One region of the Janthinobacterium sp. SUN211 genome, then DNA from elsewhere that is predicted to be linked to it. Evidence: riboswitches for the same ligand, from Rfam matches in the RefSeq annotation. Region 1 holds a riboswitch; the other holds the start of a gene.
The links. Region 1 has a riboswitch for thiamine pyrophosphate ahead of thiC (phosphomethylpyrimidine synthase ThiC). Riboswitches for the same ligand answer to the same signal wherever they lie in the genome.
Positions count from the first base shown of each region.

Region 2: it holds a riboswitch for thiamine pyrophosphate, as region 1 does, so the genes downstream of both, O3301_RS10295 (TonB-dependent siderophore receptor) here and thiC (phosphomethylpyrimidine synthase ThiC) in region 1, are expected to answer to the same signal.

Region 1 is NZ_JAPWIC010000009.1:151,107-155,280, reverse strand. Features, by position in the region: gene O3301_RS24930 (ATP-binding protein) at 1-597, shown strand, start outside; gene O3301_RS24925 (response regulator) at 626-1,432, shown strand; gene O3301_RS24920 (hypothetical protein) at 1,471-1,725, shown strand; TPP riboswitch at 1,834-1,949, shown strand; gene thiC (phosphomethylpyrimidine synthase ThiC) at 2,029-3,942, shown strand; gene thiS (sulfur carrier protein ThiS) at 3,963-4,166, shown strand.
Region 2 is NZ_JAPWIC010000002.1:1,007,565-1,011,738, reverse strand. Features, by position in the region: gene O3301_RS10305 (hypothetical protein) at 1-95, opposite strand, end outside; gene O3301_RS10300 (iron-containing alcohol dehydrogenase) at 238-1,395, shown strand; TPP riboswitch at 1,463-1,560, shown strand; gene O3301_RS10295 (TonB-dependent siderophore receptor) at 1,646-3,781, shown strand; gene O3301_RS10290 (ATP-binding protein) at 3,778-4,174, opposite strand, start outside.

The DNA.
Region 1 (4,174 bases):
GAGGGCACGGGCATCGGCCTCGTCGTCACCAAGCAGCTGATTGAATTGATGGGCGGCACCATCGGCGTCGACAGCACCGTCGGCGTGGGCACCACCTTCTGGTTCGAGCTGGCCGCCAGCAATGCGCCGGCACTGATGCTGGGCGACGGCGACGCGCTGCCGCAGGCGCAGGAGGCGCAGGAAAGCCAGCGCACCTTGCTGTACGTGGAAGACAATCCCGCCAACCTGGCGCTGGTCGAGCAATTGATCGCCCGCCGCAGCGACTTGAAGCTGCTGACGGCCATCGATGCGCACCTGGGCATCGACCTGGCGCGCACGTATCAACCGGACGTGATCTTGATGGATATCAACCTGCCCGGCATCAGCGGCTATGGCGCCCTGCATATCCTGCACGACGATCCGCTCACGAAACATATTCCCGTGATGGCCCTGTCGGCCAACGCCGTGCCGCGCGACATCGAAAAGGGCCTGGAAGCGGGCTTCTTCCGCTACCTGACCAAGCCGATCAAGGTCGTCGAATTCATGGATGCGCTCGACGTGGCCCTGCACCATGCGGCCGCGCACGGCCTGGCCGACGACACTCATGCAGTACGCTAATTCAGCATTTATTTTTAGGAATACCGCCATGCTTCAAGCCACCGAGATCCTGAACGCCAGCATCCTCATCGTCGATGACCAGGAGGCCAACGTCATGCTGCTGGAACAGGTGCTGCGCAATGCCGGCTATACGCGCATCACCTCCACCATGGACCCGCAAGCCGTGCGCGCGCTGCACCAGCAGCACCGCTACGACCTGATCCTGCTCGACTTGCAGATGCCGGAAATGGATGGTTTTGAAGTCATGGAAGGCTTGCGCGACCTCGAGGCGGGCAGCTATCTGCCCGTGCTGGTGATCACGGCCCAGCCCGGCCACAAGCTGCGCGCGCTGCAGGCGGGCGCCAAGGATTTCGTCAGCAAGCCCTTCGACCTGGTGGAAGTCAAGACGCGCATCCACAACATGCTGGAAGTGCGATTGCTGTACCAGAAGCTGGCCGAATACAACAAGTCGCTGGAACAGATGGTGGAAGTGCGCACGGCGGAGCTGCGCGAAAGCGAAGCGCGCTTCCAGCGCTTCACGGAACTGTCGTCCGACTGGTACTGGGAACAGGATGCGCAGGGCAACTTGACGCGCTTTTCCGGCCCCGTGGCTGAAATGCTGGGCATCGGCAGCGAGGAAGAGCCGCAGCGCTGGAACGCGGCCGAACGCGCCTTGCTCGACGCCAAGATTGCCGCAAGGGAACCGTTTCTCGACTTTATCTACAGCCGCGCCAACCTCGACGGCAGCACGCAATACCTGCAGGTGAGCGGCGAACCGATGTTCGACACGGGCAGCCGCTTCATCGGCTACCGCGGCATCGGCCTCGATGTCACGGAGCGCCATCGCAGTGCCTGATTTATACTGGGCGCCATCGATACAGACCAGGAAAAATCATGACCGACAAATCTCCCTCCTACTGGTTCCCCGCCAAGACCTATGGCTGGGGCTGGGGCTTGCCCATCACCTGGCAAGGCTGGCTGGTGTTCCTGGCCGCGCTGGCGCTGTTCGCCTGCGGCGCCTTCCTGTTCCCTCCGCAAACCATGCTGGTCGGCTACATCGTCTATGAAGTGGCCATCGTTGCCGTGCTCATTTTCATCTGCCAGCTGAAGGGCGAACCGACCAGCTGGCGCTGGGGCAAGAAGAAATAAGCGCGCTGCCGTCTGTTGCAATGCAGCAGATGCGCAAAGACGACACCTGCAAGAAATCATCTGGCCACGCGGCGCGAACCGCGTATAATTGGCTCGCTGCCGCAAGGCGGCAAACGCTAGGGGTCCTGCCTTTCGCTGTGGAAACACGGTGCAAGCGCGGGTGAGAAATACCCTCCGAACCTGATCTGGATAATGCCAGCGAAGGGAAGCTTTAGGATGACTGCACCCCGCTTTTCCGCGTGCGCAATTCCGAACCTCCTTAGCTGGCTCCAGGCTGAAAAATAGTCTAGCCAAGGAGCCAAAATGAACGCCAATCCGAAATTCCTTTCCGCCACCGCCACGGTCGACGAAGCCGCCATCGCGCCGCTGCCCAATTCGCGCAAGATCTACGTGCAAGGCAGCCGCCCCGACATCCGCGTGCCCATGCGCGAGATCAGCCAGTCCGACACGGAAGCATCGTTCGGCGGCGAAAAGAATCCGCCGATCTACGTCTACGACACATCCGGCCCGTACACGGACCCGGACGTGAACATCGATATCCGCTCCGGCCTCGATACGCCGCGCCTGCCATGGATCATGGAGCGTGCCGACACGGAAGAATTGCCTGGCCCCACCTCCGACTACGGCATCGCCCGCCTGGCGGACCCGAAGCTGGCCGAGCTGCGTTTCAATTTGCACCGCAAGCCGCGCCGCGCCATCGCCGGCAAGAACGTGACGCAAATGCATTACGCGCGCCAAGGCATCATCACGCCGGAAATGGAATTCGTCGCCATCCGCGAAAACATGCGCCGCCAGGAGTATTTGCGCGAACTCAAGGCTTCCGGCCCCATGGGCGAGCGCCTGGCCGACCTGATGGGCCGCCAGCATCCGGGCCAGTCCTTCGGCGCCAGCATCCCGGTCGAAATCACGCCGGAATTCGTGCGCGAGGAAATCGCCCGCGGCCGCGCCATCATCCCCGCCAATATCAATCACCCGGAAGTGGAACCGATGATTATCGGCCGCAATTTCCTGGTGAAAATCAATGCGAATATCGGCAATTCCGCCGTGACGTCTTCCATCGGCGAGGAAGTGGAAAAGATGACCTGGGCCATCCGCTGGGGCGGCGATAACGTGATGGACTTGTCGACCGGCAAGCACATCCACGAGACGCGCGAATGGATCGTGCGCAACAGCCCCGTGCCCATCGGCACCGTGCCCATCTACCAGGCGCTGGAAAAGGTCAATGGCAAGGCGGAAGATCTGACGTGGGAAATCTTCCGCGACACCCTGATCGAGCAGGCCGAGCAGGGCGTCGATTACTTCACCATCCACGCGGGCGTGCTGCTGCGCTATGTGCCGATGACAGCCAAGCGCCTGACGGGCATCGTTTCGCGCGGCGGCTCCATCATGGCGAAATGGTGTCTGGCGCACCACCAGGAATCGTTCCTGTACACGCATTTCGAAGAGATTTGCGAAATCATGAAGGCGTATGACGTGTCGTTCTCGCTGGGCGACGGCTTGCGCCCCGGTTCCATCTACGACGCCAATGACGAGGCCCAGCTGGGCGAGCTGAAAACCCTGGGCGAGCTGACGCAAGTTGCCTGGAAGCACGACGTGCAAGTGATGATCGAAGGTCCGGGCCACGTGCCCATGCAATTGATCAAGGAAAACATGGACTTGCAGCTGGAACAGTGCGGCGAGGCGCCGTTCTACACCCTGGGGCCGCTGACGACGGATATCGCGCCCGGCTACGACCACATCACTTCGGGCATCGGCGCAGCCATGATCGGCTGGTATGGCACGGCCATGCTGTGCTACGTGACGCCGAAGGAACACCTGGGCTTGCCGAACAAGGCGGACGTCAAGGACGGCATCATCACGTACAAGATCGCCGCGCACGCGGCCGACCTGGCGAAAGGCCATCCGGGCGCACAGATCCGCGACAACGCGCTGTCGAAAGCCCGCTTCGAATTCCGCTGGGACGACCAGTTCAACATCGGCCTGGACCCGGACAAGGCGCGCGAATTCCACGATGAAACCTTGCCCAAGGATTCGGCCAAGGTGGCGCATTTCTGCTCCATGTGCGGCCCGCATTTCTGCTCGATGAAGATCACGCAGGAAGTGCGCGAATACGCGGCCGGCATGGGCATCGCGGAAGACAAGGCGCTGCAGCAGGGGATGGAGGTGAAAGCCATCGAATTCATCAAGAACGGCGCCGAGCTGTACCGCAAGGTCTGAAGGAGGGCGTGATGACTGCATTGATCGACATCACGCTCAACGGCGCGCCGCACCAGGTGCCGCCGGGGCAAACCCTGGACCAATTGATCGCCGCGCTGTCGCTGGAAAACCAGGCGCTGGCGCTGGCCGTCAACCGCAGCGTCGTGCCGCGCAAGGCGTGGCAGGACAGGGTCCTGGAAATTCAAGACCAGGTGGAAATCGTACGCGCGATTGGCGGCGGTTAAGTTGAGAA
Region 2 (4,174 bases), on a different contig from region 1:
AGCGCCTGCAGTGCGGCGATGGTGGCGCCGATGGCGCGGTGCATGTCGAGCGCGGTGGCCGGCAGGCCGGATTCTTCCAGTGGGACGGTGGTCATGCGCATTCCTTTTCGCGTGGTGGTGACATCGGCTGCATTCTCCACCGCGCGGACGAAAAGCTCAAGCGTCCACGGCACGTTTCCACCCATTCGGCCATAATCATGGCTCAGCAACAGCCTAAACCTCAGCGGCAGGAGCCCCATGTTCAATTTCGACTTTTACAATCCGACGCAAATCCTTTTCGGCCAGGGCCAGATCGCCGCCATCACGGCGCTGATCCCGCCCCAGGCCAGAGTGCTCATGACGTATGGCGGCGGCAGCATCAAGCAGAACGGCGTCTACGATGAAGTCAAGGCGGCGCTGGCCGGCCATACGGTGCTGGAATTTGCCGGCATCGAACCCAATCCCAGCTATGAAACCCTGATGCAGGCCGTGGCCATGGTGAAAAGCGAGCGCATCGATTTCCTGCTGGCCGTCGGCGGCGGTTCCGTGGTCGATGGCACCAAGTTCATCGCCGCGGCCGCCCTGCACGAAGGCGTGGCCTGGGACATCCTGGCCAAAGGCGGCAAGATCGTCGAAGCCGCCCTGCCCTTCGGCACCGTGTTGACCTTGCCGGCCACGGGTTCCGAAATGAATGGCTCGGCCGTGATCACGCGCAAGGCCACGCAGGAAAAGCGCTCGTTCATGAGCCGCAAGGTCTATCCTAAATTCTCTGTGCTGGACCCGTCGAAGACGTTCACCTTGCCGCTGCGCCAGGTGGGCAATGGCGTCGTCGATGCGTTCGCGCATGTGATGGAACAGTATTTGACCTACCCTGTGAACGCGTCCGTGCAAGACCGCTTCGCCGAAGGCATTTTATTGACCCTGATCGAAGAAGGCCCGAAGGCCCTGTCGCACCCGGACGACTACGACGTGCGCGCCAACGTGATGTGGAGCGCCACCCTGGCCTTGAACGGCCTGATCGGCGTGGGCGTGCCGCAGGACTGGTCCACGCACGCCATCGGCCACGAATTGACGGCCTTGTACGAGCTCGACCATGCGCAAACCCTGGCCATCATCCTGCCCAGCATGTTGCGCGTGCGCAAACAAGCCAAGCGCGCCAAGCTGTTGCAATACGCGGCCCGCGTGTGGGGCCTGGACGGCGGCGACGAGGATGGCCGCATCGAGGCCGCCATCGCGCGCACGGAATTCTTCTTCCGCCACATGGGCGTCAAGACGCGCCTGGCCGACTACGGCCTGAATCACGCCAGCGTGGACGCCGTCGTGTCCGCCCTGGAAGCGCACGGCATGACGGCCCTGGGCGAACAGCGCGAAGTGACGCCCGCCGTCAGCCGCAAGGTGCTGGAACTCAGTCTGTAGATTCGCACCACACTGTTGTAAAACGGTCAGCCAGGTGGGACAGCTGGCCGTGGTTCATGCTAAGCTGTCATTTCGCTAGGGGTCCTGGAGCAGTCATCCGGGTGAGAGATACCCTTCGTACCTGATCTGGATAATGCCAGCGAAGGAAAGCGCAAAGTACCTCCCTCCTTTGATAGCTCCTGCGTTGGCGCCAGCCGAACAAGCAGCCTGCCGTGCTCTTTTCCGAGACGGCTTGAACCACGAGCAATCTATGTCCACACCGAATTTATCCGTTTCTGTTCTGACCCTGGCCATCCTGCACGCGTTTGCCGCGCCCGCCCTGGCTTCCGACGCAGCCGACCCGCAGGCGCAAAGCATGGCCGAAGTCGTCGTCACGGCCAGCAAGGCGCCGGCCGCCAAGCGCGCCTCCGTGGGCGGCTTCAGTGACGCGCCGCTGCTGCAGACGCCGGCATCCGTCACCGTCATTTCGCAAAAAGACATGCAGGACTTGCAGATCCGCAATCTCAGCGATGCCGTCAAGCTCGATGCCAGCATCAACGATTCCTACAACGCCGTCGGCTATGCGGAACAGTTTACGATACGCGGCTTCAAGCTCGACACCAATTCCAGCTACCGCAAGGATGGCGTGGCCATTCCTGGCGACACGCAAATCCCGCTGGAAAACAAGGAACGCATCGAAGTGCTGAAGGGCCTGGCCGGCTTGCAGGCAGGCGTGGCCGCGCCGGGCGGCGTGATCGACTTCATCGTCAAGCGCCCCACCGCCGCCCCGCTGCGCACGGTCACCGTGGAAACGCGCGAGCGCGGCACGCTGTATGGCGCCGTCGACCTGGGCGGCCGCCTGGAAGACACGCGCTTCGGCTACCGGATCAACGTGGCGGCAGAGCGCCTGCGCTCCTACATCAAGGGCGCGGACGGCAACCGCAAGTTCATTTCCGGCGCCTTCGACTGGCAGATTTCCCCGCAAGCCCTGCTGCAAATCGATGCCGACTACCAGGACAAGGCACAAGTGACGGCGCCCGGCTTCCAGTTGCTGAGCAATGGCAGCCTGCCCGCCAACGTCAGCGCCGACGCCATGCTCAACAAGCAACCGTGGACGCACCCCGTGGAAACCGTCACCAGCAATCTCGGCCTGCGCTTCCAGTACGCGTTCAATGACGACTGGCATGCCACCCTGTCGGCCAACCAGCACTCGTTCAAGCGCGACGACTACACGGCCTATCCGTATGGCTGCAGCCCGGAAGGCTGGATGCCTGTATTCTGCAGCAATGGCGACTTCTCCGTGTGGGACTTCCGCAGCCTGGGCGAGACGAAAAAACCGCTGAGCGCGCAAGCCATGATCCAGGGCAAGTTCGCCACCGGTTCCCTGCGCCATGAATTCACGGCCGGCGTATCGACCTTCCGCCGCAAGGACCGCGCCGGCCTGTACGTGTATAAGGAAGTGGGCATCAGCAATATCTACCGCCCTGTCATCGTTGCACCATCGCCGGCTTCGACTGGCCCCGTGCGCCTGGTGCGCGACGATAAGGAAAACGCCGTCTTCGTGCAGGACATCGTCAGCCTGGCGCCGAACTGGAAGCTGCATGGCGGCTTGCGCCACATCAATGTCGATGGCTACCAGTACGTACTGAAGGCCGACACGGAAATCCGCGCCAAGCACGACTTCCTGCTGCCCAACGTGGCGCTCGTCTACACCCCGCTCGACAATCTCTCCGTGTATGCGGCCTACTCGCAGGGCATGGAACATGGCGGCACAGCCAGCATCTATGAGAAAAACGCCAATGTGGAGCTGACGCCCAGCCGCTCGAAGCAGGTCGAACTGGGCGTGAAGATGGATGTGACGCCGGACTTCATGCTGGCGGCCAGCCTGTTCCAGATTCGCAAAGGTCTCGAATATGTGAACGCCGAGAATTATTTCGTCCGCAATGGCCAGGCCCAGCACCGGGGGCTGGAATTGTCGGCCCAGGGCAAGGCATCGTCCAGCCTGAGCCTGGGCGCGTCCGTAACGGCCCTGAACAGCCAGCAGTCAGGCACGGGCAATGCGGACCTCGACGGCAAGCGCGTGCCCAATGTGCCAGCCTTCAAGGCAGCCGTGCATGCGGATTACGCCGTGCAACAGGTGGCGGGCTTGAGCGTGAATGGCAGCTGGGAATATGCGGGCAAAAAAGCGTTCGAGTACAGCAACACGACCTTCGTGCCGTCGTACAACGTGTTCAACCTGGGCGCCGCGTACGCCACGCGCATCGCCGGCACGCGCGCCGTGCTGCGTGCCGCCGTCAACAACGTGGCCGACAAGTTCTACTGGCGCGACGTGACGCCGGAAGCGGGCGGCTACCTGTTCCCGGGCGCCAGCCGCACCTTCAAGGTCTCGGCGCAGTTTGACTTTTAATTGAGGGAAATGGCAGGCGCCGCAGCGAGCGCCTGCTGCAGCAAAGGCGCCGCCTGTTCCAGGCGCGCTTCCAGGCTGTCGCGCAGCACGTGGTAGACGATGCCGCGCGCGTCGAGCTCATCGAGCAGGTAGCGGTAGATCAATTGGCGCACGGCTTCCGACTCGCGCTGCAAGCCATCGGCCACCCAGGGGCTGTCGGGCGCCGTGACCAGGGTCAGATCGTACTGTGTGGCATCGGCCAGCGCCGCCAGTTGCGCATCGGCGCCGTGAAAATAATGGCGGCTGTAGACCACCGTCATCAAGGGCGTCGTGTCGCAGAACAGGAAGTGGCGGGCTTGGGCGGCAGCGGCCGCTTCGCGTTCGACTTGCGTACGCGCAATACCATACTGATCC